One region of the Bacillus sp. GM2 genome, then DNA from elsewhere that is predicted to be linked to it. Evidence: riboswitches for the same ligand, from Rfam matches in the RefSeq annotation. Region 1 holds a riboswitch; each other region holds the start of a gene.
What was found. A riboswitch is a leader RNA that binds a small molecule or an ion and turns the genes downstream of it on or off. The one in region 1 is predicted to bind S-adenosylmethionine.
Positions count from the first base shown of each region.

Region 1 (5,936 bases):
CGCGGCACAGCTTGAAGAATAAAACCGATCAGGACTGGGGATGGTATACGTAAAAAGGAGGTAGACCCTTTGTTTAGAAGAAGATCAGGCATCCATCCCGCTGTATTGGTTTTAGGATCAGCTACATTAACCGCGGCTTTTTCTCCCGAAATCCGCAAAAGATTGACAGGCATGTTCGCGAAGGGCATGGGAGCGCGGCAGCAAGGTAACGGCCGCAACCAGACGATGATGAATCCGGCTGACATGATCAAACAAGCTTTCAATCCCGGAGGACAATCAAATGAACATGGCCAGTCAGGCTATACGGCAAACGACCAGCATCAATCAAGCCATATGACTGCCCCGGTTAATGTCATGAACGATCAGACTGCAAACCAGACGATGTTCGATAACGATCAAAGCTATTCATAAAAAACGGCCCGCACGAGCGATCAAGCTGTGCGGGCCGTTCTTCTTTTACACTTCTGCTTCAATGATATTTGTACGGTCTTCGTACGTGTTTTTTTCAAGTTCATTTGTTACTTTGCTCGTGACAAGTCCTGACGTCATGCTGCCGCTGACATTAAGAGCCGTACGCCCCATGTCGATGAGCGGCTCAACCGAAATCAGCAGTCCGGCAAGCGCTACGGGCATATTTAACGCCGAAAGGACGAGAAGCGCTGCAAATGTCGCACCTCCGCCGACGCCTGCCACTCCAAAAGAGCTGATCGCAACAACAGCGATAACCGTGAACAAAAATGACGGCTCAAGCGGATTTTGTCCGACAGTCGGCGCAATCATGATCGCGAGCATTGCAGGGTAAATTCCGGCACATCCGTTTTGTCCGATGGACAGTCCGAAGGATCCGGCAAAGTTAGCAATGCCTTCAGGAACACCAAGGCTTCGCTGCGTTTTAATGTTCAGCGGCAAAGCGCCTGCGCTTGATCTTGATGTGAACGCGAATACAAGGACCGGAAACGCCTTTTTCAAGTATGTGACAGGATTTAAACCGCTGAATGTAATGAGCAGCAGGTGAATGATGAACATGACGATCAGCGCCGCATATGAAGCGATGACAAATTTGCCGAGCTTGGCAATGCTGTCGAGGTCGCTCGTTGCAATCGTTTTTGTCATGATCGCCAATACACCGTAAGGCGTCAGCCTTAGAATCAATGTCACTACACGCATAATGATCGCATACACGGCATCAACCATCTTTTTGAAAAGCTCAGCTTGTTCAGGCTGTTTTCGATTGACCCCGAGATAAGCGATCCCAAGGAAAGCCGCAAAAATAACAACGGCGATCGTTGATGTCGGTCTTGCTCCCGTAAAATCTAAAAACGGATTCCCCGGAAGAAGCTCGACAATTTGCTGCGGAAGCGTTTTGGCTTCCATGTCCTGCGATTTCTGTTCGAGTTCCGCCCCTCTCATTGACTCCGCCTGGCCTTGATCCACATGGACAGCCTGCAGGTCGAAAGCAAGCGCGGACGCGATTCCCACCGCAGCAGCGACAGCTGTCGTCGCGATCAAGAGCCCGATGATCAGTCCGCTGATTTTTCCGATATTGTGCGTCAGTTTAAGCTTTGTAAAAGCGCCCAAAATCGAGATGAATACAAGCGGCATAACGATCATCTGCAAAAGCTTCACATAGCCGCCGCCTGCAATATTAAACCAATCAGATGTCTGCGTAATCGTTTCTGAAGACGAACCATATATAAAATGCAAAGCGAATCCAAAAACAATGCCGATTCCCAGAGCGGTAAATACCCGCTTAGAAAAAGAAACATGCTTTTTTTGCATCATATAAAGGAGCGCCATCAGGCCGAGCATGACGATAATATTAATAACAACAAATAATGTCATGATAACAAAAGCACCCCCAGAATTTTTTACATTTAAAAACTATAGTACAACAAACCTGATTGGTCAAGTAGGAATTATCGACGCATTTCAATATATGACCCGGGAATCAATTGCGCGACTGATATTTTATTCGCCGATGTCTTTCAGTGGAACAAAAGTCGGCAGCTGTGCACCGTCAAACTCTTTTTTGATCAATTCAGCGGTATCGTCTGCTTGGTACAGCTCGACGATCTTTTTCAAATCTTCGCGGTCCCGGTCTTCTGTTCTGGCCGCAATAATGTTGATGTACGGTGTCGCTGTTTCGTCTTCCAGTTTAATCGAATCTTTGACAGGGTGGAAGCCGGCGTCAACCGCTATGCCGTTGTTGATAACAGATGCAGCGACATCGGGAAGTACGCGCGGTGTTTGCTCTGCGGCCACCGTTGTGATTTTGAGTTTTTTCGGATTTTCTTTAATCGCATCAAGCGTTCCGTTTCCGTCAAATCCGTCCTTTAATTGAAGAAGGCCGGCGGACTCCAGCAGAAGCAAGGCTCTGCCCATGTTCGTCGCTTCGCTCGGAACAGCGATTTCCGCGCCGTTTGGTATATCGTCAGGCGAATCATACTTCTCGGAATAAATGCCCATCGGAGCGATGATCGTTGTGCCGATCGGCGATAGTTTAAGATTGCGTTCCTTTTTGAATGCATTAAAGTAAGATATCGTCTGAAAAGCGTTGGCGTCTATGTCACCGCCCGCCAAAGCCTGGTTCGGCTGAACATAATCGGAGTATTTGACGATTTCAAGCTTTAAGCCTTCTTTCTCGGCTTTTTTCTTCACAAAGTCCCAGATTCTTGTATCCGTTCCGCTGATGCCGATATTAATCGTTTTCGCATCAGAGTCTGCCGCACACCCCGCGATCACTCCCGCAAGCAGCAATAAGATCACAACAAATGCAAATTTTTTCATCATAGCCGTCTCCCTCTTTGTTTATCTTCTTCTCAATTTTTTTGACAGAACGTTTCCGGATGTCTGCAATCCCTGCACAACGATGACGAGAATTGCAACCGTGATGATCATCGTCATCGTGTCAAATCTTTGATAGCCGTATGTGATCGCCAAATCCCCCAGACCGCCGGCGCCTATCGCACCAGCCATCGCCGACGCTCCGACCAATCCGACCGTTGCCACCGTAAAACTCAGCACAAGTGAGCCGAGCGCTTCCGGAATCAGAAACCTGAAGATGATCTGCCGCGGAGTCGCTCCCATTGCTTCAGCGGCTTCAATAACTCCCGGGTCGACTTCAAGCAGAGAGTTCTCGACGAGCCTTGCGATGTAAGGCCCGGCATAAAAAGTCAGGGGAACAATCGCTGCCGATGTGCCGATGGACGTCCCCACAATCAGCCTTGTCACCGGAATTAAAGCAACCATCAAAATGATAAACGGAACGGACCGGAAAATGTTAATGATCATATTGACAACCGTAAAAACTGCCGGATTTTCAAGCAGATGCCCCTTTCTTGTGACAACCAGCAAAATGCCGAGCGGAATGCCGATCACGCTTGAAAATAAAAGAGAAAAAACCGTCATTTGAATCGTCTGAACCAGTGCGTCAATGATTTGGTCATATGTAACAAGCATGCTTATACCTCCCTGATGCGAATGTTTTCTCTGCGTATATATTCGAGCGCCCGCCCGATTTCACCGTCTTCCCCCTGCAGTTCAACCGTCATGCTGCCAAACGGAATTCCCTGAAGCTCTGTAATCGTTCCGTGCAGAATGTTGACTTCTACGTCAAACCGCTTTGCCACTTGCGAAAGAAATGGCTTCCCGGAAGATTCGCCGACAAATTGAAGCTGGTAGAGGTGCTTCACATTTAATTTTTGAATCGATTCAGGTATCTCGTGGTCGATGGCTGATTTGACAAAGCTTTTCGCCGTTTCGGTTTCCGGCGCGGAAAATACGTCAAACACACTGCCTGATTCAATGATCCTTCCTTTTTCAATGACCGCGACTTTGTCGCAGATTTCTTTTGCCACATTCATTTCATGGGTGATTAACAGTATCGTGATGTTATATTGTTCGTTGACGCGCTTCAGCAGCTTCAAAATATCGCCGGTCGTCTGCGGATCAAGCGCGGATGTCGCTTCATCGCAGAGCAGAACCTCCGGATTTGTCGCCAGCGCCCGGGCAATCCCGACGCGCTGCTTTTGGCCGCCCGAAAGCTGATCCGGATAATCGCGGGCTTTATCCTCAAGTCCGACAAAACGGAGCAGCTCCGTCACTTTTTGCTTGATTTCGGCTTTCGGCGTTTTGACAAGTGCGAGCGGCTCTGCGACATTAGCGAAAATCGTTTTTGAATTTAACAGGTTAAAATGCTGAAACACCATGCCGATCTTCCTTTTCACAGTGCGAATCTCAGCTTTCGACAAGGACATTAAGTCTCTTCCGCCGACGAAAACCTTTCCGGCCGTCGGTTTTTCAAGGAAGTTCACACAGCGGATCAGCGTGCTTTTCCCTGCACCGCTGAATCCGATGACGCCGTATATTTCCCCTTTATCCACATGAAGGTCGATTCCATTGAGCGCATGAACCTTCTGTCCGCCGCTTTCATAGACCTTTTCAACGCCTTCAAATGTAATCATGATGATCTTCCTCCTCTTTTTGGCTAACAAAAAAGGCTTCCTCTTAAAAAATAAGAAGAAGCCTTAGACGACACGAAGTAAATGGAGTGGGTCCGCTCTCTTCTTATCTTCCAAGCCCATACGGCTTGTTGGATGTGGCACAGTATTCTGCTGTTTGCAGAACCCGCTGCCGAGGCTTCATAGGGCCAATTCCCTCCGCCTCTCTGAATAAGAAGTGTTGTTGCATGAAGTTTTACCTAACTTTACAGCTTCTTTGAAATGTTGTCAATCAGATTCGTGAAAATTTCAAAAACTCTCTTTTCAATGCTTTATTTTTCACCCTGATCATTAAATTTCACTTTTTTTAAAAAAATTGTGTTTAGCAGTTGTAATTTCGCTTAAACACTGGTAAAGTAAAGGTAATTATTTTTGTTCGAACTATCTTTAAGAAGAAAGTTTTGTAAGAGTTTTCGTCTTGGAAGTTTGTTTTAGAGCAAGAATAGTGAATTTAAGCGTTATCGCTTTAGGAGGAAATTTCATGCTAGAAGGTAAAGTAAAATGGTTTAACTCTGAAAAAGGTTTCGGATTCATCGAAGTTGAAGGACAAGACGATGTATTCGTTCATTTCTCTGCTATTCAAGGCGAAGGCTTCAAAACTTTGGAAGAAGGCCAATCTGTATCTTTCGAAATCGTTGAAGGAAACCGCGGACCACAAGCTGCTAACGTAACAAAAGCGTAAGCTGTGAACCGCTGATCTTCATACAGGACTGCTGACCGAATGTCAGCAGTCTTTTTATATTTTATTTAAAAAAGCCTCACGCCCGGAAACCGGCGTGAGGCTTTTTCGTGAATACCGCTTATGAAGCGATGTCTCTTTTTGTGAATGCACCAAAAGCGAGCACATGAAAAACGATAAAATAGACAGCGAGCACCGCAATCGAGAATCCCAGCGTCATATCTGAAACAAGCGGAGATCCGTCAAAGTATTGAGTGAGATCAGTGTTGGCAAATAAGATATATTTCACCCAATCAAATTTCGTCGCGAGCAGGTTTGTCACCGTTCCGCCCATAGCCAATAGGAAAATCGAAATACCTACGGCGAGCGAGCTGTTTCTGAAAACAGCTGAAATCATAAAGGCCATTGTCGCCATCATCAAAAGCGAAATTGAATTCAGCAAATAGCTGCCGGCCAAGTGCAACAGCAGGCTTTTTTCTTCAACTGTTCCACCGGCATACACCAAGTGAACCTGGCTGCCGTCGCCTGCCCCGAATAAAGCTAGGCCTGTTATTCCTGCGCTTGCAAACAGAATGAAGAGCAAAGCCAATGCAAAAAGCAGAACTGTCAAATATTTTGCCAGCAAAATTTTAAAGCGGCTGATCGGCCTGATGACAAGCAGCTTCACCGTTCCCCAGCTGAATTCATTCGCAACGATTCCCGCAGCCACTGTGATCACAAACAGACCGGCGAGGGAGATGATCCCGCTCGCATCGCTG
Region 1 is NZ_JBRKSZ010000007.1:2,599,611-2,605,546, forward strand. It holds gene ACVC9U_RS14230 (S9 family peptidase) at 1-22, shown strand, start outside; gene ACVC9U_RS14235 (hypothetical protein) at 70-411, shown strand; gene ACVC9U_RS14240 (L-cystine transporter) at 457-1,845, opposite strand; gene ACVC9U_RS14245 (MetQ/NlpA family ABC transporter substrate-binding protein) at 1,969-2,787, opposite strand; gene ACVC9U_RS14250 (methionine ABC transporter permease) at 2,809-3,459, opposite strand; gene ACVC9U_RS14255 (methionine ABC transporter ATP-binding protein) at 3,462-4,463, opposite strand; SAM riboswitch class I at 4,564-4,677, opposite strand; gene cspB (cold shock-like protein CspB) at 4,981-5,181, shown strand; gene ACVC9U_RS14265 (ABC transporter permease) at 5,300-5,936, opposite strand, start outside.

Region 2 (5,936 bases), 700 kb from region 1:
TTTTAATCCCCATATAAATGACAAGCGTATCGATCCCTGTGGCTAACGCTTTCCACTTCTCTTCAAAGTTTTCTTCTTTTTGATAATGGCCTGTCACGAAAGCAACGTTTGAACTCGCTTCCCGGTGTGTCACCGGAATGCCCGCATAAGCAGCGGCAGCTATTCCCGAGGTGATTCCCGGCACGATTTCAAAAGCAACCCCGTGCTCAGCGAGGGTTTGCGCTTCCTCGCCGCCTCTGCCGAATACGAAAGGATCGCCGCCTTTCAGCCTGACAACGGTTTTCCCTTTTTTCGCATACTTGACGAGAAAATGATTGATCGTTTCCTGTTTCATCATGTGGTAGTCCGGAAGCTTTCCGCAGTAGATGAGATCCGCTCCCTCCTTGGCGTGCTGTAAAATCTGTTTATTCACAAGCCTGTCATACAAAATGACATCGGCTGTCTGGATGGCTTTTAAAGCTTTGATCGTCAGTAAATCGGGGTCTCCAGGACCTGCCCCAACGATATATACTTTCCCCATCTTAGATCTCCCCCGATCTGATCAACGTCTTCTTCAATTCATTATAAATCATAAAGAAAGCGTTTGGTGCCTGAAAATATCACAAAAACCAAACGTTTTCTTTATGAAATAGGAAAGTGCATGTGCAGCACTTTCCTATTACCCGCATTTTATTTCGTTTGATCTTTCACGTATTGGACGAGCTGATTTTTGCACTCTTCCCGGTTATGTGCGCCTGTATCAAGGACAAGCTCAGGCGTTTCAGGCTCTTCATAAGGCGAATCGATCCCCGTGAAAAATGGAATTTCTCCGTTTCTCGCTTTTTTGTACAAGCCTTTCGGGTCGCGCTCCTCGCACGTCGCCAAATCGCATTTCACATAGACCTCGTGAAACTCATCTTCCTCGACGAGCTGTCTGACAAGCCCTCGGTCTTCTTTAAAAGGGGAAATGAACGCCGTAATGACGATCGTCCCCTGTTCGACAAAGAGCTTCGCGACCTCGCCGATCCGGCGGATGTTTTCCTTCCGGTCTTCATCGGAAAACCCGAGGTCCTTGTTCAGCCCGTGCCTGACGTTGTCGCCGTCGAGCACCGTGACCTGGTAGCCTTGTTCAAACAACTCACGCGCTGCAGCGTTGGCAATCGTTGATTTTCCTGAACCGCTCAAGCCCGTCAGCCAAACGATCGAGCTTTTATGTTTATTTTTCTCATGATATTCCCGTTTTGTAATGGACGCTTCATGCCAGACAATACCTTTATTTACCAAGAGATGCTCCCCCTTAAGAAACCCCGGCCGTTAAGCCTTTGATTAATGTTTGAATGACTTCTGGACGGCTGAATGTGCTCGGCGGGAACTCGCCGTTTCTCAGCATGCCCCTCACCTTTGTGCCGGACAAAATGACATGATGTTCTTTGCTGTGAGGGCACGTTTTCGCCGTCGCCATTGAACCGCAGACATTGCAGTAGAAGCTGTGTTCGAATTTCAGCGGCGTAATGCCGATCTCTTCCGGTGCGAACTGATCGAACAGCTCCTGCGCTTCATATGTGCCGTAGTAATCGCCGACTCCGGCATGGTCTCTTCCGACGATAAAGTGCGTGCATCCGTAGTTCTTTCTGACAAGCGCATGGAAGATCGCTTCCTTCGGCCCCGCATAGCGCATCGCCGCCGGAAAAACGCCGAGAAAGACGCGGTCTTTCGGATAGTAGCCGTCAAGCAGCACCTGATAGCTTTCCATGCGGACATCAGCCGGAATATCGTCTGATTTTGTTTCCCCGACGAGCGGATTGAGGAAAAGGCCGTCTACCGTCTCGAGCGCCGTTTTTTGAATGTATTCGTGCGCTCTGTGAACCGGATTTCTCGTCTGGAATCCGACAATCGTTTTCCAGCCGAGTTCTGCGAATTTTTTTCTTGTTTCCAGAGGTTCGAATGTGTGCGCCGGGAATTGCTTGACGCTCCGTTTAATGAGAGTGATCGGCCCGCCCACATAAACGCTGCCGCGGTCAAACAATTTTTTGACGCCCGGATGTTCGAGTTCGTCGGTTTTATAGATATTGACGGCTTCCGTTTTCTTGTCCGGCGTATAGATATCTTCGATCTCAATGACGCCGTAGGTTTCCCCATTATAGGTAAGGCGGACGGTGTCACCCGCTTTTAAGCTTAAAGCTTTTTGCTCGTCAACAGGCAGAGTGATCGGAAGCGTCCATACTTCGCCGCTTGATAGTCTCATATTTTCGAAAACGGACAGATAGTCTTTCTCTGTCATAAAGCCTTGGAGCGGGCTGTACGCACCGATTCCGATCAGCTCCAAATCTGAAAAAGCCATTACATCAAGCTCAATTTCATGTGCGATGTGTTGAAAATCGTATGCTTCATTGACGCGGTTAACCAATACACCGCCGTGTGGTGCTAAACTCATAAACTTGTTTCCCCCTACTTTGTGTTTAAATTCCTCCGCCTTGTTCATGGACGGAGCTGTGCTCTTTTTTGACCGCTCTCATCAGGCTGATCGTTCCGACAGATGCCAGCAGAACGCTTGTGACAACAATAAGAGCGTAGTAGTCTCCTTTTAATAAAAGGCTGACCAGCATATAAGATAGGCTTAATGAAAGGAACGGCGAGACGACCCATACTTTCAGCATCGTTTTGACCACTTGTTTATGAAAGACGTTGCCGCCGTTTTTTGCCATTCCCATCCCTATAATAGAAGATGATGTGACTTGCGCAAGCGGAACCGGTAAACCGAAAATTGAACTGGTAATGACAAGCCCGGCCCCCGTTCCGGAAAGGATGATTCCCTCTCCTTTTGAAAACCTCGTAATCTTTTTGCCGTTTGTTTCAAGAACGCGCCTGCCCAGTAAAAGGGCGCCCAGCGCGACAAACAGCCCGCCGTAGAGCGTTCCTTCCCCGACTGTCAAAACATGCGCCGCCACCAGAGGTCCGACAGCATTTGCGACATTGTTCATGCCTGCTGAGAAGGCTTCAAAAAACCCGGTGATCAACAGAATCACCGCCAAAACCTTTGCTTTCTTTCCCGAGGCTGGACGTTTGATCGTTTTTTTCATGATGTTTGCCACCGCAAATGTAAATGTAAAAGCGACGATTGGTACAACGACCCAAAATGAGACGATGATAAGCAAAGATTTCACATACAAAACCTGGTAAGCGACACCTACTCCGACAACAGATCCGACCGTCACTTCACTTGTCGAAAGCGGGATGCCGAGTACATTTGCGATAAAGAGCGACAGTGCCGCCGATCCGATAATAATGCAGACGATTTCAAGCGAAATCACCCGTTCGGGAATGATGCCTGAGCTGATCGTTTTCACGACGTTTCCTCCGCCGATGACAGCGCCCGAGAGAACGCCTGCTGCACAGATTATTAGTGCGTGAAACTTCTTTTTGACGGCTTCAGATCCATAGGCGATTCCCATTGAAGCAGCTGCACCGCTCGCTCCGATATTCATCGCAAAAAACATGCTAAATAAAATGGCGGCAAGTTCCATGACTCATCTCCTTACTCGTGTAATCCACATTCTGTTTTAGCCGATCCGTTCCAGCGGCCTGATCGAAGATCATCCATTGTGAAGGCCGGAGAGGTGCACGGAGCGCAGCCGATGCTCGGGTAGCCTTGATCATGAAGCGGATTGTACGGGAGATCGTGCTTTGTCACATATCTCCAAATATCCTTCCACGTCCAATGAATGAGCGGACAAACTTTGATAGACTTGAATTTTTCGTCTTTGTTCAAAAAGTTCGTTTTGCTCCGCCCGGGCGATTGCTCGCGGCGCAGGCCCGACAGCCACGCCGGGTAGCCTGAAAGCGTCTCGCGGAGAGGAATGACCTTCCTCATTTCACAGCAGGAATTCGGAGCGGTCTTCCATAGTTCGTCCCCATATTCTTTCGCCTGCTCTTCGACGGTAAGCTCCGGTGTTTTCATGATAATCTGAAGGCCTGGATATCGTTCTTTGACAGCGTCGATCGTTTCATACGTTTCTTTAAAATGAAGTCCCGTATCAAGAAAAACGATGACCGCATCTTTTTTCACCTTATAAATCAAATCGATCAGGACGATTCCCTCAATTCCGAAGCTGCACGCATATACAAGCTGATTTCCGTAATGTCCGTACGCCCATTTCAAGACGGACAGCGCTCCTTTATAAGAGTCATCTTCCTGAAAAGAGATATTCGGTTCCTCCCATGTGCTGTAAGTAAAAATTTTCGGTTCCCCCTTTTTTCGCCAACAAAAAAACGGCTTCCAGCAGAAAAAAACTGTGAAAACCGCCTCTAGTTTGTCTAGTCAGCTATTTCAATCTTATTTTTTCATTTTTTTCGATTTGAATGACTTTGCCGTCCTGAACAACGAATGTGATCGATCCGTAATTCATGTCTTTCAGCATGTCTTTCATTTTGATGATCACCTTTTCAAGCTGTTCATCTGTCTTCACTTCTAGCTCCTCCTCTGCCCCTAAAAATTAAAATCTTTCTTCCAAATTTGAAAGAAAGACGAGGAACTCCGCTATTCCTTATCTCTCAAAATGAGGGCATTTTGCTGGAAGTAGCACCTTACGCTTCACACGCAGGTTGCCGGGTTTCATCGGACCAGTCCCTCCACCGCTCTTGATAAGTTTGCTTTTGTTATTTTAAAATTTTAGCACAATTCGAACAAAAGTCAACCCGACTTTTTTTATAGGATTAATAAAAAATAAAAATAATCCGTTTTTACTATTTTTAAATCTGTAAAAAGACGCAAAAAAGCCGTTCTCCCATTAGGAGAATACGGCTTTTTTCATTAGTCCATCCAAGACTTGCTTTCAGGGTCTGTCTTCCATTCTTTCAGTTTGGCGGCATCCTGTTCGCTGATATATCCGCCGGCAAGCGCAGCCTCTGTCAATGTATCGTAATCAGTCAGCGTGCGGTATTCAACGCCCGCTTCGCTGAAGGCGGCGGCGGCTTTAGGAAGTCCGTAAGTGAAAATGGCGGCGACACCGAGCACTTCGCATCCCGCTTCTGTGAGAGCGGCTGCCGCTTCAAGGACGCTTCCTCCCGTTGAAATTAAATCTTCAATCACAACAACTTTCTGTCCTTTTACAACGGCGCCTTCAATTTGGTTTCCTTTGCCGTGCGCCTTCGGTTTGCTTCTGACGTAGCACATCGGCAGGCTCAGCCTGTCGGCGGCAAGCGCGGCATGGGGGATTCCCGCAGTTGCCGTACCGGCGATCATTTCGGCTCCGGGAAACTTGTCTTGAATCAGTCCGGCAAGCCCTGAAGCTATATCATCCCTTACTTCCGGATATGAAAGCGTCAAACGATTGTCGCAGTAGATGGGCGACAGGATGCCGCTCGCCCATGTAAACGGCTCGTTCGGGCGCAGGAAAACCGCTTTGATTCTTAATAAATGGTTTGCAATGTCTGTTTTCATGCCTTCGTTCCCTCCCACTCATGTCCTATTCTTCTGTAGGCTGACACAGGATCTTCCGCCTGGGTAATCGAACGGCCGACAACGATCGCCGACACGCCTTTTTCCCTTGCGTAGCCAGGCGTCGCCACCCGGACCTGGTCGTTGTTTTTGTCATCCGCCATGCGAATTCCGGGTGTCACGGTCAGAAAATCTAAAGACGCGGCCCGGTAAATGTGTTCGGCTTCATGGACGGAGCAGACGACTCCGTCAAGTCCGCTTTTTTCAGCCAGCTGGCTGTAGTGAACAACTGTATCGAGAAGCGGCGTTTCAATCAGCAGCTCATGCTGAAGCATTTCAGAAGAGGTGCTTGTCAGCTGGGTCACAGCAATTAATAAAGGGCGTTTCCGGCCTGCCGGAGTCCCCGCTTCAAGGCCTTCAAGCGCCGACTCCATCATTTGCTTTCCGCCTGCTGCGTGCACATTGACAAGGCTGACGCCAAACCCCGCCAGCCTTTTCATCGCCTTGTATACGGTCGTTG
Region 2 is NZ_JBRKSZ010000007.1:1,898,895-1,904,830, forward strand. It holds gene cobA (uroporphyrinogen-III C-methyltransferase) at 1-520, opposite strand, end outside; gene cysC (adenylyl-sulfate kinase) at 670-1,263, opposite strand; gene sat (sulfate adenylyltransferase) at 1,277-2,413, opposite strand; gene ACVC9U_RS10640 (inorganic phosphate transporter) at 2,439-3,503, opposite strand; gene ACVC9U_RS10645 (phosphoadenylyl-sulfate reductase) at 3,515-4,216, opposite strand; gene ACVC9U_RS10650 (YezD family protein) at 4,302-4,418, opposite strand; SAM riboswitch class I at 4,521-4,627, opposite strand; gene pyrE (orotate phosphoribosyltransferase) at 4,790-5,419, opposite strand; gene pyrF (orotidine-5'-phosphate decarboxylase) at 5,416-5,936, opposite strand, start outside.
Region 2: it holds a riboswitch for S-adenosylmethionine, as region 1 does, so the genes downstream of both, ACVC9U_RS10650 (YezD family protein) here and ACVC9U_RS14255 (methionine ABC transporter ATP-binding protein) in region 1, are expected to answer to the same signal.

Region 3 (5,936 bases), 490 kb from region 1:
TGACAGGCCTCTTGCCGTCGTAGCCAATCGCACCGTAGGCAAAATCGTGGATGACGCAAATCCCGTTCGACTTGGCAAACCGGACAGTCTCTTCGAAAAAAACAGGTGTGGCTTGGGCACCGGTTGGATTGTTCGGATAATTTAAATACATGAGCTTCGCTTTTTCTTTCACTTCCTTCGGAATCCGGCTGTAGTCAGGCAGAAACTGATTGTCCGCTGTAAGCGGCATCGTTTCCATGTTCGCTCTTGCCAGTTCAACGCCCGACCAGTAGTCGGGATAGCCGGGATCGGGAACGAGCACGGCATCCCCCGGATTTAACAAACATTGCGGAAGCTCGACAAGACCGGCTTTTCCGCCGAACAATACAGCGACTTCACGTTCGGGATCGAGCTCTACGCCGTATTCCCTTTGATAGAACGCGGCTGCCGCCTCCTTGAGTGAACGGCTGCCGCGAAAGGAGGAATACTGATGGTTTTCAGGGTTGCGGACGGCTTGTGCCATTGTATCAACGATGTGATCCGGTGTCGGCTGATCGGGATTTCCCTGACCGAGATTGATGACATCATGGCCGGCGGCGATTTTTTCATTCACCTTTTTCACCAAGGAAGCGAAAAACTGCTCAGGCAGCTGTTTCAACACATCTGAAAGCTCAAATTTCATACGATTCACCCGCTTTTGAAAAATTCTTGAAATGATAGTCCATCATCATATATTGTTAAATGTAAAATGTAAAGAAAAAAATGAGGTGATCCAGATTGAAGCTGACAATTTCATGCCTGCAATTCGATATCGCATACGGCAATCCTTCTGAAAATTTTAAAAAAGCGGAGCAGCTGATCGAACAGGAAAGCCGAAATGCGGATGTCCTTCTCCTTCCCGAGCTGTGGACCACGGGTTATGATTTAAAAAATCTCGGCTCCATCGCAGATGAAGAAGGCAGGCAAACGAAGAAATGGCTGCAGGAAACGGCAAAAGCAAACCGTGTCTATATCATATGCGGTTCAGTCGCCGTTAAGAAAAAAAGCGGTGTGTACAATATCATGTACATCGCAGACAAAAACGGACATTTGATCAAAGAATACAGCAAAGTTCACCTTTTTCAGCTGATGGACGAACACCTCTATTTGTCATCGGGCTCAGGCGACGGGAGCTTCGAGCTTGAAGGGTTCCCGGCTGCGGGGTTTATCTGCTACGACATCCGTTTCCCCGAATGGATCAGAAAACATACGAAGGACGGTGCGGGCATCATCTTTGTATCGGCGGAATGGCCGCTCGCCCGCCTCGATCACTGGCAAAGCCTTTTAAAAGCCAGAGCGATTGAAAATCAGTGCTTTGTCGCAGCCTGCAACCGGGCGGGAAAAGACCCGGCAAACGAATTTGCGGGCCACAGCATCATCATTGATCCGCTCGGCCGCACCCTCGCTGAAGCAGGACGCGGAGAAGCGGTCATCAGGGCTGAAATCGACCTCGTGGACATTGAAAAAGCGCGGGGGCAAATTCCGGTTTTTGAGGACATTCGCAAAGATTTATATTAAAAAAGTGTTGACAAGAAAACTGAGATGCTGGTAACATTTTCAGCAACTGACCGAACTGAAATTTCAAAATTTTATATTGATTTCTCTTATCGAGAGTTGGGTGAAGGACTGGCCTAATGACCCCAACAGCAACCGACCGTAATACCATTGTGAAATGGGGCGCGAAATTCTGCGCCGCTAGGGCACGGTGCTAATTCCATCAGACTTTGAATTCTGAGAGATAAGAGAGGCGAACGCGACAAATCAGCCTCTTTCTCTCGATGAGAAAGAGGCTTTTTTATTGTTAACGACATTTAGGGGGAATCACACATGACCGTAACGAAAACCGCAGCATACGAAACTTTGACCGAAAGCTCCGCGGCCGCGCTGGCCGTCCGCCTTGGGCTTTTTCCAAGCAAAAGCACCCTGACATGCCGGGAGATCGGGGACGGAAACTTGAATCTCGTCTTCCGCGTGTATGACAAAGAGCAGCAAAAAGGGCTGATCATCAAGCAGGCGGTGCCTTATGCAAAAGTCGTCGGCGAAAGCTGGCCGCTGACGCTTGACAGGGCGAGAATCGAAAGCAGTGCGCTGATCCGCCAAGCCGAGCATGTCCCGCACCTTGTCCCGAACGTGTACTATTCTGACACCGAGCTTGCCGTCACCGTATTGGAAGACCTTTCTCACTTGGAAATCGCCAGAAAAGGACTGATTGACGGGAAGGATTATCCGCACCTGTCGGAAGACATCGGAGAATTCCTTGGAAAAACGCATTTTTACTCGTCTGAATATGCGCTTGACCCAACAGTTAAAGGGCGGCTTGTGAAGCAGTTTACGAATCCGGATCTGTGCGATATTACAGAAAGCCTTGTGTTCACAGACCCTTTCTTTGACCATGAGACGAACGATTTCGAAGAAGAGCTTCGCGATGAAGCGGAAGATCTTTGGCGCAATGAAGCATTAAAAATTGAAGCGGCAAAACTGAAACAGCGCTTTTTGTCTGCGGAGGAAACGCTGATCCACGGCGACCTGCATACAGGCAGCATTTTCGCCAGTGAAGAAGCGGAAACGAAAATCATCGACCCAGAATTTGCATTTTTCGGCCCGATCGGGTTTGACATTGGACAGTTTATCGCCAACCTGCTGCTACACGCGCTTTCCCGCGAAGAAAACAGGCGGGCTCCTTTATACCGCCATGTCGAGACCGTCTGGCATACGTTCAGCCGGACATTCAGCGAAGCATGGGAAAACGATGCTCTTGACGCTTGCAAAAATGAGAAAGGACGTCTTGAATCAGTCCTAAAACAGGCGTTTGAAGACGCAGCAGGCTTTGCCGGCTGCGAAATGATCCGCCGGACGATCGGCCTTGCCCATGTGGCGGACCTTGATACGATCGTTCCGTTTTCCCGGAGAATCAGCCAAAAAAAGCTCGCCCTTAAAATAGGCGCAGCATTCATAGAAAAACGCAGCGGTTTCCGGACGCCAAAAGACTTGATTGAAGCGTTTCGGAACGCGCTTAAGGAGTGAATGACATGCCTGAACAATTTGCGGTGCCCCGCTCTGTCGAATGGGAAGAAACATCGGTAAAAATCCTGAACCAGCAAAAGCTTCCCGAAAAGACGGAATACCTGCACCTCACAACAAAAGAAGACGTCTATGATGCGATCCAAACGCTGAAAGTGAGAGGTGCGCCTGCCATCGGCATTACAGCCGCCTTTGGACTCGCCCTTTGCGCACAAAGCATCGATACATCTGACGTTTCCGCGTTTCTGTTGGAACTCGGCAAAATCAAAGATGAACTCAGTCAGGCAAGGCCGACAGCCGTCAATTTATCCTGGGCTCTCAATCGGCTGGTAAAAAGTGCGGAGGACGCAAAATCGGTCAATGAAGCAAAAACAAATCTGATCCATGAAGCCATTCAGATCCAGGTTGAAGACGAAGAAACGTGCCGGCAAATCGGACAGAATGCACTGCATTTGTTCAAATCGGGTGACAGCATCATGACCATCTGCAACGCCGGCTCGATTGCGACAAGCAGGTACGGTACGGCCCTTGCCCCGTTTTATCTTGCCAAAACAAAGGACCTCGACCTTCATATTTATGCCTGTGAAACGAGACCTGTCCTGCAGGGGGCGCGCCTGACGGCGTGGGAGCTTATGCAGGGGGGAATTGACGTGACGCTGATTACAGACAGCATGGCTGCCCATACGATGAGAGAAAAAAACATTTCTGCCGTCATTGTCGGAGCGGACAGGATCGCGAGAAACGGAGATACAGCCAATAAAATCGGAACATACGGCTTGGCAATCCTCGCCAAAGCCTTTCAAATCCCGTTTTTTATCGCCGCTCCCCTGTCAACTTTTGATGTTTCGATTTCATGCGGCGGCGACATTCCGATTGAAGAACGCGATCCGGATGAAGTCAGGCAGATAAACGGAACGCAAATAGCGCCGCAAGAGGTGCCAGTGTTCAACCCTGCTTTTGATATCACGCCGCACGATTTAATCTCTGGAATCATTACGGAAAAAGGGATTATCACAGACAGGTTTGAAGAAGAAATTGAAGCGCTGTTTTCCGCTGAAGCCCTTACTTGAGGCCGCTTTAGCGGATTTTAATCGATTTGATGATGTCTTTCTTCTGCTCTTCAGTCAACACTTGCAGCTTGACGAACAATTCCGCGTATCCTGCTATTTTTTTTGGGCGGTTCGTTTTCACTTATTCGTCCTCCTTTTTTACCAAGACCAACATTTTTAACTTAATAAAATTATATGTCGCTGACGAAAAAAAGAAACGGCGTACTCGTATATTATTTTCCCTTATACGCAATATTTTCGATGTCGAGCAGCACCGCTTTTTTATCCGTTTCATTTCCGGAGTACCCCGTCAAAGAACGATTTTTGCCGATGACACGGTGGCACGGGACCAAAATCGGCAGCGCATTTCTTTTATTAGCCTGGCCGATTGCGCGAACCGCTTTCGGATTCCCGACGGCGCACGCGATATCTAAATAGCTCCGTGATTCACCGTACGGGATCGACTGCAGCGCCTTCCACACTTTTTTCTGAAACTGGGTTCCATCCTGGCGGAGAGGAAGGGTGAACGTTTTCCGCTCCCCCTTGAAATATTCTTCGAGCTGGCGCTTTGCCTCCTTCAACAATTCCGTTTCGGTCCGACGAAGCTCCAGGACGTCTTGCTGGAGCTGTTTTAGTTCATCTTTTTCAAATAGCAAATGTGTAATGTGGTTATTTTCCTCGACAATGTAAGCTTGTCCAAAAGGCGAGGTCATTTCAATATAAAAGCCCACGATGCGATTAAGCCTCCTCCTCATGATGCTGTCTGATCGGGAGAGTCAGGTGGAATGTCGTGCCTCTCCCTTCTTCACTTTCAACTTCGATTTTTCCATTATGCTCTTCAATAATTTTATAACTGACCATGAGCCCGAGTCCAGTGCCCCGTTCTTTTGTCGTGTAAAAAGGTTCGCCGAGCCTCTTCAATTTGTCTTCTGTCATGCCGATTCCTTCGTCAGCAAGCGAGATAATGATATGGTCGTCTCCTTTCGGTTTGATCGACACATATACGTTGCCTCCGTCAGGCATCACTTCGATCGCATTTTTCAAAATGTTGATAAATACCTGTTTCAGCTGATTCGGCTCGCAATAAATCAGCGGAATGCCGCCTTCGCACTTCAGATGCATCTGAACGTTGTCAAGGTTTGCCTGTGCGTGCAGCAAATCCATTGTGTCCTGCATGATTTTGACGATGTTTTTTTCTTCATACATAATCGCCTGCGGTTTTGCAAGGATGAGGAACTCCGTAATAATCGATTCAATCCTTTTGAGTTCTGATGTGATGACATTAAAGTAAAGCGCGTGATCCTCATTTTGGATGCTGCCTTTCAGCAGCTGGATAAATCCTTTTAACGCCGTCATCGGGTTGCGGATTTCATGGGCAATTCCGGCTGCGAGTTCTCCGACAACATGAAGGGTATCAGACTTGCGGAGCCGCTCTTCAAGCTCTTTTCGTTCCGTCACGTCTCTGAGCATCGCCAAGTTCATATTTTGAATGATGTTTCTTTTAAATGAAAATTCAAGAATCCGTTTTTGGTCGCTCAGCAGGAATGGAATATCATTATCCATTTCTTCAAAGGAAATCGTTTTAGCGGGAGAAGCCGCGTTTTCTATGTGATAGCCGGAGATGACATCAAGAAGATTGGACGTTTTCAGCTGTTCAAGAGGGGTGCTGAGAATTTTTCCGGCAAGGGGGTTCGCATCGATAATGTCGTACTGATTGTTGAAAAGAACGATTCCGTCCATTGATCCGTTGAATACTTTTCTGAACTTCAATTCGCTTTCCCGCAATTCTTGTTCCATTCGTTTTCTGTCGCTGACATTTCTCAAAATGGTTAGGTCCTGGCTGTCGAA
Region 3 is NZ_JBRKSZ010000007.1:2,108,388-2,114,323, forward strand. It holds gene ACVC9U_RS11705 (pyridoxal phosphate-dependent aminotransferase) at 1-661, opposite strand, end outside; gene ACVC9U_RS11710 (carbon-nitrogen family hydrolase) at 757-1,536, shown strand; SAM riboswitch class I at 1,620-1,763, shown strand; gene mtnK (S-methyl-5-thioribose kinase) at 1,846-3,042, shown strand; gene mtnA (S-methyl-5-thioribose-1-phosphate isomerase) at 3,048-4,109, shown strand; gene ACVC9U_RS11725 (methylated-DNA--[protein]-cysteine S-methyltransferase) at 4,322-4,819, opposite strand; gene ACVC9U_RS11730 (PAS domain-containing sensor histidine kinase) at 4,827-5,936, opposite strand, start outside.
Region 3: it holds a riboswitch for S-adenosylmethionine, as region 1 does, so the genes downstream of both, mtnK (S-methyl-5-thioribose kinase) here and ACVC9U_RS14255 (methionine ABC transporter ATP-binding protein) in region 1, are expected to answer to the same signal.

Region 4 (5,936 bases), 2.1 Mb from region 1:
CCCCCCTAGACCCCTTGCGATGATATTCGATACTACCATACAGAAAATGTGTTCTGTCTGAGAAGAAAAAAAGCTTGTTTCTTCCATTATATGTGAAGATTTGGTTGATAATCTTGATTCCTTCGATTCATTTTCGAATAATTACAATTACCTATTTTTTCTATATTACTCATGCATCTGACTGAGCGGAGAGCTGCTTTTCCTTCCTGTCGTATAAAAACGCCGTTCCTATTGCAATCAGCAGCAATGCGAGCAGAACCGCGAGCAAAAGCTGCATACTAAAATAATCAACCAGCATTCCGCCAAAAAGCGGTCCGATCATTCTTCCGCCGGTCGCCATACTGTTGACAAACCCTTGATAAAACCCTTCTTTCCCTCTCGGTGCGAGACGGTTTGCAATCGTCGGCACAGCCGGCCATACAAGCATTTCGCCAATGGTCAGCACAACCATCGCAGCAAGAAAAGCCGGAAACCGTTCAGCGCCAAACAAAATTCCGTATGCCATCATAAAAATGACAAATCCGATCACGATTTGGTTTTTCAGCGATTCGGCAAACCGTTTCACAAAAAAACCGATCAGCGGCTGACCGAAAACGATGAGCGCCCCGTTCACTGTCCAAAGCACGCTGTACTGCCCAAGAGATATCCCCAGCTCCTGGGTATGTGAAGCGATGGTCGAGGACCATTGCGAATAAGCGATCCAGCCGAGCAGGTAGCCCGTACATATGACCAAAAGCGCAGAAAATTTCGATTTCCCGCTGACTGAATCGGCATGATCCAAAACAGATGACTGCATGGCTTTTTCAGACCGGATGCGTTTAAATCCGAAAAACGCAATCATGAAGAAGACGGCGTACAGCATCGCATTCGCGAGAAAAACATACGTAAATGAAAAAGAAGCGACAATTCCGCCGAGCGCTGAGCCAACTGCCACACCTGCATTTTGGGCCACGTATACAGCGTTGAACGGCTTTCTGCCGCCTTCCGGCCAAACTGATCCGGCCATTGCATAGCATGCCGGAAAAACGATCCCTGATCCAAAACCGGCCAACGTTAAGAAAAGAATGTACTGGAACCAATCGTGAAAAAAGACGAGGCCAGAAAGGCTCGCAAACGTGATCACAATTCCAAGAACAACCGTTTTAAATCCGCCGATTTTATCGAATAGATATCCCCCGAACAGGTTGCCCAGCACATTTGCCCCTGAGTTCAGCATCAGCACAAATCCGGCCGCTGTCAGCGACTTTCCCAAATGCTGATGGATATAGATGGTATTCAGCGGCCATAAAAAAGATGCCCCTGTGACATTGATAAACATTCCGATGACCAATAGCCATAATGTGCGCGGCATAGCGTTTCCTTCTTTCTCTTTAGCATTCCCTCTAGATTCTATTCGTTTTGCCCATTTTTTTCAATTGACACGATTTCGATTTTCAACATAAAAAACCCCCTTTTTAAAGGGGGAATTTTTTTATGATTGCGTCATCCATTTCGGCTTTCCGAAGCCGGCGAATTCCCGATCGATCGCATCTTCGAAAGCTTTGGATTTTACCGCTTCTTTGAGATCTTTGGCGAATGGCTTGTCTTTGTTTTTTTCATCCACTACCACTTGATTGCGGTAGCGGTCAGGCATGTTCTCAAGCGCCAGCGCGTCCTGCAGCTTCATATTGGCGGAGAGAGCGAAATTGCCCGGGACAGCCGCGATATCCAGGTCATCGACAGCTCTTGGAAGATTGGCGGATTCAAGCTGTTTAAATGTCAGCTTTTTCGGATTTTCTGCAATATCCTGCACAGATGCTTTCAATGTGTCGACATCGCTTTTCAGCCGAATCAGCCCCTGATCCTGAAGCGTTAAAAATGCCCTGGCGGCATTGGCCGGATCGTTTGGCACAGCCACTTCCGCCCCGTTTTTGACATCGTTCAAGTCGTTATATTTGGCAGAATAGAGACCCATCGGAGCGGTCGGCACAGAAATGAGCGCCGCAAGATGTTTATTGTTTTCTTGATTGTATGATTTCATAAAAACCTCATGCTGAAACAAATTGGCGTCGAGTTCGCCTTCGCTTAATGCCGTGTTCGGCTGTACATAGTCGGTGAATTCGACAACTTCAACTTTGTAGCCTTTTTTCTCAAGTTCAGGCTGAATCGCTTTTTTGACCATATCGTAATACGGTCCTGCAGTAGCGCCTATTTTGATCGTTTTGCCGTCGCTTTCGGCATTGTTTCCGCATGCGGCCAGAAGCGCCAAGCTTAGGACCAGTACCAGCGCAGAAGTCCATTTTAATAACTTGTTCATGTATATCTCCTCCTCCAAAATAAAAAAAACTCTTTCAGCGCCTGAAAGAGTTGTTCAACTTATCTTTCAGAATGCGCCTGACATTCTGCTGGATTTAGCACCTTGCTCTGCTGCAGGTTGCTGAGATTTCGCCGGGCCAGTCCCTCCATCTCTCTTTATAAGCTCCATATTCGGTTTTTAAATGATTTCTCTATTTTACGTTTGAATATTTAGATTTGCAAGAAGTTTTTTGGCATAAACATTTTTTTCTTTTTAAGCTAAAATATAGTTATCAAACACGAAAGGAGACGAATCATGGAATCTATCATGCTGATCGGGTTTTTATCCTTCATTTTTTCCATCTGCTATCTTGCCTTTCATTTTATCAAAAGGATCTTTTCTCCAGGCAAAAGGTTTTCCAGAAAACTCTTTTATCCTTGTTTTGCAGGCGGACTTCTCCTCCTGATCATCTCTCTTCCTTATTACGATGAAGAAACATATGCCGTCGATGAGACAAAAACAGAGGACCTGACAACCGAGCTTCAAGAACTGAAAACTGAACACAGCGCTGTGCAAAAGGAGCAAACCGCATTAAAGCAGCAGCTCAATCAAGCAAACGAAAAACTGAAGGCAGTCAAAACGGAGAATGACACATTAAAAAAAGAAAATGAAAAACTGACAAAAGAAAAAGACTCGCTTACGAAAAAAACAAAATCGCTGTCAGAAAAACTGGCCAAGGCTGAAGAAAAAAGCGGCAGTGCCGAAGCCACTGTAAAAGAAAAGAACGCCACCGCTCAGGCCGGAACGTCACACAGCGCGCCCGCCGCTAAGAAAAGCAGCGGTGAAAGCAAACAGGAGTGCAAAATCAAAGGAAGCGTCAACCATATTTATCATACACCGGGAAGTACATATTATGACCGCACGAAAAACGTCGCTCGCTGGTTCTGCACAGAACAGGAGGCGCGTGATGCGGGGTACAGACCTCCGAAACGTTAAAAAAGCCGGCATACCGCCGGCTTTTTTTTACAGCTCTCTTCTTAATGCTGTCAGCACGTTCGTTCTTGTCGCTTTAATGGCCGGATTCAAGCCGGAAAGAATGGCGACACCTGCACTGATCAAGGTCGCGATGAGGACAAGACTGACCGGAATGTACGAGAAGGTGATGCTGAGCTCTGCCGCACTCGCTTCTCCTTCTGAAACCGATGATAAAATCACCGGTATAATCATGTTTACTAAAAAGCTGACGCCATATGAAATGATAATACCTAAAACAGATCCTAAGATACCGATATAGGCGCTTTCCAACAGGAACATTTTCCGGATCACGTTCGGGCTTGCCCCGATCGCTTTCATAATGCCGATCTCCTGCGTCCGCTCTGTAACCGCCATAGTCATCGTGTTGAAAATGCCGATCGCTGAAATCAAGACGGCAATGACTCCGACGAAGATCAGACCGATTTTAAAAGCCATGAAAAAAAGATTGATGCTATCGAGTTTTTTCGTTATTGAATCGACGTAGTAGCCTTTATCCTCCAAATCTGTTGTCAGCTGTCCGACATGTTCAAAGTTATCCGCGTAAACCGAGAGCGTTTTTTCGATCGTGCCGTTGTCTTTGTCCGCCTTCAGAAAACCGGTGATGTCTTTTTGCATGTCGTTGCTGACATAGACTGTTGAATCGCTTGCCCATTCATAAGAAGGTTTTTTCGTCACTCCGACAACTTTCAGATCATATGTTTTCGCTTTCCCTTCTTCTCCTGTTTTTTCATCCATTTTTGAGATCTTTAATTCAATTGTTTTGCCGAGAATATCTTCTGCGTATCCTTTTGGTTCTTTTACTTCCTCAGCATTATTTTCCATCTGCTTTTCATAATCTTGGGCTTCTTTTTTCGTCCAGAGATTCTTTCCGAAATGGTAGCCGACGACGATTTCATTCGGTGTTTTCGCTACGCGGCCGCGATCGAGTTTGATATTGGCTTTTTGCTCGGCGGCCATGTCGGTAATTGAGACATACTGAATTTGATTGTTTGTCCTGTTGCCCAACTTTGCTTCAGCAGGTGCGAAAACCTTCGTGCGCTCGATAATCGCGGACACATCTTTGCGATTTTCAAACTCTTTCAAGTCTTTCTTTTGAACTTTCTGATCGCTTTGCCCTTCTTTTCCGACAACATTTATCTCAGTCACGATCTGCTCTTTCATCAGCTGTTCAGTCATCGATTTTTGCAGGCCGAATCCGACGGATGCGAGCACGATTAAAAACGCGCAGGCCACCGTTGTTGCGAGAATGGTCATGAATACACGCAGGCGGTTTTTCTTCATATTTCTTCTAATGAACTTCAACTGATCCTTAAACTTCAACAGTCTCTTCCCCTTTCTCTAACACGCCGTCAGATAGATGAAATTTCGTATTGGCGATCGATGCCACTTCGTCATCGTGCGTGATGATCACAAATGTAATGCCGCGCTCCCTGTTCAGCTGCCGAATGAATTCCAGGATTTCCTGCTCTGTTTCGGAATCGAGGCTTCCGGTCGGTTCATCGGCTAAAATGATTGACGGATTCAAAATCAAAGCGCGGGCGATGCTGACGCGCTGCTGCTGTCCGCCTGAAAGCTCATTCGGATAGTGGCCGGCGTGGTTTTCAAGGCCGACGCGGTGAAGCATCTCATTGACGCGTTGCTTCCGCTCAGACGGATGAACACCTTTTAAAGTCAGAGGCAGCTCGATATTTTCGAAAGTCGTCAGGCTCGGAATCAGCTGAAAACTTTGAAAGATGAAGCCGAAATGTTCAAGCCTGAATGCCGCCCATTCTTTTTCGCCGTAATTCGTGACATCCGTGCCGTCAATGACGATCTTACCTTCTGTCGGGGCGATATAGCCGGAAATCAAGTTCAACAGCGTCGATTTTCCGGAACCGCTCCGTCCGACAATGCAGGCGATTTCGCCTTTTTCGACGGTAAGCGAGACATCCTTTAACACTTTAATTTCATTTTCCCTCCCCTTTTTGCCGACTTTAAACGAGTGGTGAATATGCTCTACACTGATCATTTGTAAATCTCCTCTCCATTATGGGTTACAGCTGTTTTATTTTTTTAAAAATCAAGAAGTAACTGATTAAAAACCCGACTGCCGAACCGATCAACATACCGAAGATATAGCTGGACAGGCTTGAGCCAGAGGCTGTCCCGAATCCCCCGATGCCGAATAAAATCACGAGAATTTGGATCGGCCGGTCCATTTTTCCCCAAAGGAAAAAATGTCCGTTCCGTTCAATCTGCTGTCTGATAAAGCAGAAGTAGCCGATCATATAAAACAAAATCCCCATGGCGAGCGGAATAAGCGTAAAGGCCAGGCTGCCGTATTGAATGCCGAAATGGTTGAGGTACATGATCGGCGTTATATAATCCAATAGTTCTGTTTCACCATAAAAGAAAGCAGAGTGACCTCCAAAGAAACTCCGGATGATTCGAAGGTTGGCCAACGGAAGCCCGATCAGCAAATACGGCAGGATCGACGTTGAAAATGCAACGACCAGCTGGGCCAGCGGATTGCCGGTCATCGCGCCCGCCGCCATGACAAGCGAGTAGACCATAAAGCAGAAAATGACCGACCCGATAAAATACTCATGAAAATGAATGACATCAACCTTATACAAAATAATCAAAG
Region 4 is NZ_JBRKSZ010000007.1:477,300-483,235, reverse strand. It holds gene ACVC9U_RS03465 (MDR family MFS transporter) at 170-1,351, opposite strand; gene ACVC9U_RS03460 (MetQ/NlpA family ABC transporter substrate-binding protein) at 1,472-2,296, opposite strand; SAM riboswitch class I at 2,353-2,460, opposite strand; gene ACVC9U_RS03455 (sunset domain-containing protein) at 2,591-3,271, shown strand; gene ACVC9U_RS03450 (ABC transporter permease) at 3,299-4,630, opposite strand; gene ACVC9U_RS03445 (ABC transporter ATP-binding protein) at 4,620-5,318, opposite strand; gene ACVC9U_RS03440 (ABC transporter permease) at 5,344-5,936, opposite strand, start outside.
Region 4: it holds a riboswitch for S-adenosylmethionine, as region 1 does, so the genes downstream of both, ACVC9U_RS03460 (MetQ/NlpA family ABC transporter substrate-binding protein) here and ACVC9U_RS14255 (methionine ABC transporter ATP-binding protein) in region 1, are expected to answer to the same signal.